One region of the Shewanella sp. SG41-3 genome, then DNA from elsewhere that is predicted to be linked to it. Evidence: predicted binding sites of a transcription regulator. Region 1 holds the regulator's gene; each other region holds the start of a gene.
The links. The regulator sigma-54, encoded in region 1, starts transcription at its own class of promoters, with help from an activator protein. The targets are predictions, from matches to a motif close to GTTGGCACGNNNNTNGNNT.
Positions count from the first base shown of each region.

Region 1 (2,212 bases):
GTATTAATTACCGATCATAACGTACGTGAAACCTTAGACGTCTGTGAGCGCGCTTATATTGTCAGCCAGGGCAATTTAATTGCCGAAGGCACACCTGATGAGATATTGAGTAATCAACAAGTTCGGGCTGTGTACTTAGGTGAACAATTCAAGCTATAGTTACTTTACTGGCCTTTTAGTCTATCTAACTCATTTCATTGAACGATATCTAAATAGCGTTAAATGTCATTGATGTATGTGACAATCGATTACAGTTTTCGAGATTGTCATTTTTATGGAAATCATCTAGGGATAAGCGGTAAATGAAAGCGTCACTCCAACTCAAAATGGGTCAACACTTAACCATGACCCCTCAATTACAGCAAGCGATCCGCTTACTGCAATTATCGTCATTGGAGCTACAGCAAGAAATCCAACAAGCATTGGACTCAAACCCATTGCTTGAAATAGAAGATGAGTTTTCTCAAGCAAAAGACTCAGTAAAAGAAAGTCGCGACCAATCGGACACCGACTTTAGTGACAACAGCGTGGTCAATATAGAAAAAGACACCTCAACAGTCGACACAGCAGAATCCATGACCAAAGAAACCATGGACGATTTAGCTATGGATACCACATGGGATGAAGTGTACACCGCCTCTCCAATGTCAGGTTCAGGCAGCGCTAGCATGCGCGATGATGATATGCCATTCCAAGGTGAAACGACTGAAGGCTTATATGAACATTTAGAGTGGCAAAAAAATCTCACGCCATTTTCTGACACTGATCGAGCGATTGCTACCGCGATTATTGATGCCATTGATGAACGCGGCTATTTAACCCAAAGCACTGAAGATATTCTCGAAGCCATGGGTGATGAAAGTGTTGAACTAGATGAAGTTGAAGCGGTATTAAAACGTATTCAACACTTTGATCCCGTTGGTGTTGCCGCACGAGATTTAAGCGAATGTTTATTCATTCAATTAGCCCAATATGCCGACACAACCCCACATATAGACAATGCCCGTCTGCTCATTAAAGACTATTTAGATTTAATTGCTGGGCGCGATTTTAGATTATTGATGCGCAAAACCAAGCTCAAAGAAAACGAGTTGCGTGACGCAATCACCTTAATCCAGTCACTTAACCCTCGCCCGGGCTTGTTAGTCACCGCTATTGATGACGAATATGTTATTCCTGATGTAACCGTACTAAAGAAGAATGGCCGTTGGGTTGTAGAGTTAAACCCAGACAATATGCCTAAAATTGGCGTTAATCAACAATATGCAGCCATGGCTAGAAGCAGTAAAAACTCTGCCGATAGCCAATTTATTCGCGGTCATTTACAAGAAGCTAAATGGTTCATCAAGAGTATCGAAAGCCGCAATGAGACCTTATTGAAAGTCGCCAATTGTATTGTGCAATTTCAGCAAGGTTTCTTTGAATATGGTGAAGAAGCCATGAAACCTATGGTGCTCAATGATATTGCTGAAGCAGTAGAAATGCATGAATCAACTATTTCACGGGTTACCACTCAAAAATATATGCACACACCACGTGGGCTATTTGAATTAAAGTACTTTTTCTCTAGCCATGTCAGCACCGACGATGGCGGAGAATGCTCATCTACCGCTATTCGTGCTTTTATCAAAAAACTGGTTGCAGCAGAAAACCAGCAAAAGCCATTAAGTGACAGCAAAATGGCCCAACTGCTGGCAGATCAGGGGATCAACGTTGCGCGTCGTACGATTGCAAAATACCGCGAAGCGATGCTCATTCCGCCCTCAAACCAACGTAAGAGTTTATAACCTACAAGGCAACGGAGGATTTTTATGCTTATCAATATGACAGGTAGAAATATCGACATTACCGAATCTTTACGTGAATACGTTCAAGGTAAATTTTCAAAGCTTGAACGACACTTCGATCAGATCAATAATGTACACGTTGTGCTCAATGTAGAAAAATTACAACAAAAAGCAGAAGCTAAAATCAACCTTAATGGTGCAGAGATTTTTGCCATGTCAGAAAGCACTGATATGTATGCTGCAATAGACGCCCTGATCGATAAACTCGACCGTCAGGTAATTAAACACAAAGAGAAGTATACAAAACACTAACGATGGAACTTTGTACCATTCTGCAGCCGGAATGCACTACCTGTGCCACACCGGGCAGTAAGAAAAAAGTACTGGAACTCATCAGCAATTTAGTCGCTGCCCAGTACCCACCC
Region 1 is NZ_JACJFJ010000003.1:212,364-214,575, forward strand. It holds gene lptB (LPS export ABC transporter ATP-binding protein) at 1-159, shown strand, start outside; gene H5164_RS06985 (RNA polymerase factor sigma-54) at 303-1,787, shown strand; gene hpf (ribosome hibernation promoting factor) at 1,812-2,099, shown strand; gene ptsN (PTS IIA-like nitrogen regulatory protein PtsN) at 2,102-2,212, shown strand, end outside.

Region 2 (2,212 bases), on a different contig from region 1:
AGCGCGTTGCGGTGTCAGATGCTTCGGTCATGATCATGGGCCCGAGTGGTTCAGGTAAAGAAGTGCTGGCACGTTATATTCACCAGCATAGCCAACGTAATGAACAGCCATTTATTGCGATTAATTGTGCGGCAATACCAGAAAACATGTTAGAAGCCACCTTGTTTGGTTACGAAAAAGGTGCATTTACTGGTGCTTATCAAGCTTGTCCTGGCAAGTTCGAACAAGCTCAAGGCGGCACCATATTGCTTGACGAGATTTCTGAGATGGAGCTTGGCTTACAAGCAAAATTATTGCGGGTATTACAAGAGCGCGAAGTAGAGCGTTTAGGTGGCCGTAAAACAATAAAATTGGATGTGAGAGTTCTCGCAACGTCAAACCGCGATTTGAAATCGTTGGCGACGTCTGGCGAATTCAGAGAAGATTTATATTACCGCATTAACGTATTTCCACTGACGTGGCCAGCACTAAACCAACGTCCTGCGGATATTCTTCCGTTAGCACGTCATTTATTGGCGAAGCATGCTAAAGCATTGAATATGACGTCGGTGCCTAAACTTGATGATGCGGCAACTCGACGGTTACTGACTCATCGCTGGCCGGGTAATGTGCGAGAGTTAGACAATGTTATTCAACGCGCCTTGATATTACGAGTAAATGATAACATTGGTGTCAATGATATTATTATCGACTCTGCTGATGTGAAGTTAGTTGCCACAGAATATGCAGAGACAGAGCAGTCTATTGAAGTAGATGGCTTAGGTGACGAATTAAAGGCCCAAGAACATGTGATTATTTTAGAAACCTTGAATCAATGTCAGGGGAGTCGAAAAAAGGTCGCTGAAAAACTCGGTATAAGTGCTCGAACATTACGTTATAAGATGGCCAAAATGCGTGATATGGGCATTCAACTTCCTGCTTAGCGTTATCTGTAATTGGTTAATTAACCTTATGATTTATAGTCTAATTAACTTTGCTTATTTATTGCTAACATCTGTCAAGATGCAAAAAGTAACCTGTCCTATCTAATGGAACGGTTACTTTTGCTCTATTTCCCGCCATTTTATCTACTCATATTATATTTCTTCTAATATTGGCATCTAAATTGCTTTAACTCTTTATTAGTTATTATTGTCGTCAAAAAGTCGACGAAAGGGAGTTACATCATGCAGATTAGCGCAAATCCATTAATGCAAGAAATGCAGTCACTTCGTGGCGAAATAGCCCCTTCGATTGGCTCATCTATTCGACCTAATCTTACTCAGCAAGTGAATAACACCACAGGCGTCGATTTCAGTCAGTTATTGTCTCAGGCTGTGGGCACTGTCAATGAGTTACAACAAAACTCGTCCAATTTAGCCACTCGTTTAGACATGGGCGATACGACGGTTACCCTTTCTGATACGGTTATTGCGCGTGAGAAAGCCGGTGTTGCCTTTGAAGCAACGGTGCAGGTACGTAATAAACTCGTTGAAGCATATAAAGAAATTATGAGTATGCCTGTTTAGCTGCAGATAGCGTTAAGCACTAAATAATATAACAACATTAGATATAGCAGGTACGTATTGTGAGCACAGACATGATGGTAGGTTCAGATTCAACAGTTGATGGCGGCGTCCAGCAAGAGAATAAATCTGGGCTGCTTGGCGGCATCGGCGGTGCAGATATGATGCGCCAAGTGATCATGATTTTGGCACTAGCGATATGCCTAGCGCTCGCTGTGTTTGTGATGATGTGGGCACAAGAGCCAGATTATCGACCACTTGGTAAAATGGAAACAGCTGAGATGATCCAAGTCTTAGATGTGCTTGATAAAAACCAAATCGAGTATCAAATCAACGTCGATGTGGTGAAAGTACCTGAAGATAAATATCAAGAAGTAAAATTACTGCTTAGCCGTGCGGGGATTCAAAGTAGCACTCAAGCTAACGATTATTTAAGCCAAGACAGTGGTTTTGGTGTTAGCCAACGTATGGAACAAGCGCGCTTAAAACAAAGCCAAGAACAAAATCTAGCCAGAGCTATTGAAGAACTAAAAAGTATTAGCCGTGCTAAAGTCATTTTAGCGTTACCCAAAGAAAATGTTTTTGCCCGTAATGCTTCTAAGCCAAGTGCTACAGTAGTGGTGAGTGTGCGCCGTGGTGGTTTAGGCCAAGAAGAGATTGACGCGATTGTTGATATTGTTGGTTCGGCTGTTCAAGGGTTAGAGCCT
Region 2 is NZ_JACJFJ010000010.1:114,515-116,726, reverse strand. It holds gene H5164_RS17720 (sigma-54 dependent transcriptional regulator) at 1-923, shown strand, start outside; gene fliE (flagellar hook-basal body complex protein FliE) at 1,167-1,508, shown strand; gene fliF (flagellar basal-body MS-ring/collar protein FliF) at 1,580-2,212, shown strand, end outside.
Region 2: a site for sigma-54 is predicted at 1,093-1,111, ahead of fliE (flagellar hook-basal body complex protein FliE). Genes of this name have one in related genera too.

Region 3 (2,212 bases), 250 kb from region 1:
GAAATCGCCACTTGGGGCACGTAATTTCACTTTATCACCTAACTGAATGTGGTTATGTAAGTGATTTGATACCACACCATTAGGTTCACGCTTGACGCTAATTCTTAAGTAATCTTTGCCTGCCGCGTCAGATAAACTGTAGTTACGACGCATTGATACGCCATCGATATCATCAAATACCAAGGTTAGAAATTGACCGGCTTCAAAACTTGGCAAACCTTTATCATCAAATGGTTGAAAGTAGAATGAGGTAATCACTGAACTTTCATCTACACGTTTTATTAAAATAAACTCACGCTCGCCGCGCCAGCCACCAGTTTTCTGTTCGTTCTGTGTATAAATTGACTCTTCAGCCGCAATTAATATGCTGGCTAACTGACCGTAAGCTTTGGCCCAAGCATCAATCACTTCGTCTGTTGCAGCATCGCCGAGTACGGCTTTAATGGCCTGTAATAAACAGCTGCCAACCGCATCATATTGGTGCGGCAATATACCTAGTGCGGTATGCTTTTGGACAATTTTACTGACCGCAGCGCTTAAATTACCTAGCTCATCAATATTGGCACCATAAGCAATCACAGCGTTAGCCAGTGCTTTAGGTTGAGTGCCTTTAGCTTGGTTAGTTTGATTGAAATAAGGCAATACTTCAGGATGCTGGGCAAACAGTAATGGATAGAAATGGCTGGTAATGTCATTGGCGTAAAGTTGTAACGCGGGGACAGTGGCCTTAATAATTTGAACAGTTGCAGTGTCTAACATTCATGATTCCTTTTTGGGGAGTAAATAGCGATAAGCTTCAATCAATTACCTTGTATACCTAGACATTACACAGAACGTGCCAACATTTATCACACTGATTTTAAACATATAAATTTTATAAAGGTTAAATTGACCTAGATCAATAAGTGTGTCAAATTAACCTAAATTAGGTTTATTTGACTTATTATGAATATTGTTCCCTTTATCGACATTGTAGAAGACTTAAATCGTGACTTAATAAAATCGGAGCGTTACTTGCGGCTGATTTTAGCGATTCAACGCGCCATTCCGTGCGATGTTGTAGCCTTACTGAAGCTTAAACAGGATCATTTGGTGCCTGTAGCTGTGGTGGGCTTAAAGCAAGAAGCGTTAGCGCGACAATTTTCGATTAACCACCATCCACGCTTGCAGCAAATTTTAACTAACCCACACATTACCCGCTTCGATGCCGACTCAACACTGCCCGATCCCTATGACGGTTTAGTCGATGATGGCAGTGAACAATTGCACGTGCATGACTGCATGGGTAGCACCATTTATATCGATGGTAAAGCCTGGGGCGTTTTAACCTTAGACGCTATGCAAGCAGGTAGTTTTGATTCGCTTAATCCAACTGAAACCCGTGCTTATATTGCTGCTGTGGCCGCTGCGATTAGTACCAGTGAACATATTGAAGCGTTAGAAATTCAAGTTGAACGTAATCATCAAGTGGCACAGTGCATGTTAGCGACTGCAGGGCCGTCGAGCATTATTGGTAACAGTGGCGCAATTACGGATTTATTGTCAGAGATAAATACTGTTGCCGCCAGCGATCTATCGGTATTAATTACCGGGGAAACTGGTGTGGGTAAAGAGTTGGTTGCCAAAAGCATTCATCAACAATCACGTCGTAGCGAGCAACCGTTAGTGCAAATTAACTGTGCAGCACTGCCAGAAAGCATCGTTGAAAGTGAACTCTTTGGTCATGTAAAAGGTGCCTATTCTGGTGCGGTAAGCGATCGTCGGGGCCGCTTTGAGCTTGCCGATGGCGGCACATTATTTTTAGATGAAGTGGGTGAATTACCGTTAGCGGTACAAGCTAAGTTATTGCGTGCATTGCAAAATGGTGAAATTCAGCGTGTTGGTAGCGACAATATTATTGTGGTGGATGTCAGAATTATTGCTGCAACTAATCGTAATTTGCAGCTAGAAGTTAAAGAAGGTAGGTTTAGAGCTGACTTGTATCATCGTTTAAGTGTTTATCCACTGCCAGTGCCAGCATTACGAGATCGCGATAAAGACGTTATTTTATTGGCAGGCTATTTTTTAGAAAAAAGCCAACATCAACTTGGGGTCGCGAAACTGAGGTTGCAACAAAGCGCGATTAATCAATTAGCCCAATATCATTGGCCTGGCAATGTGCGTGAGTTAGAGCACTTGCTTAGTCGCGCTGCCTTAAGGGCCATTAGTGAAC
Region 3 is NZ_JACJFJ010000003.1:462,896-465,107, reverse strand. It holds gene hmpA (NO-inducible flavohemoprotein) at 1-759, opposite strand, end outside; gene norR (nitric oxide reductase transcriptional regulator NorR) at 946-2,212, shown strand, end outside.
Region 3: a site for sigma-54 is predicted at 825-843, ahead of hmpA (NO-inducible flavohemoprotein). Genes of this name have one in related genera too.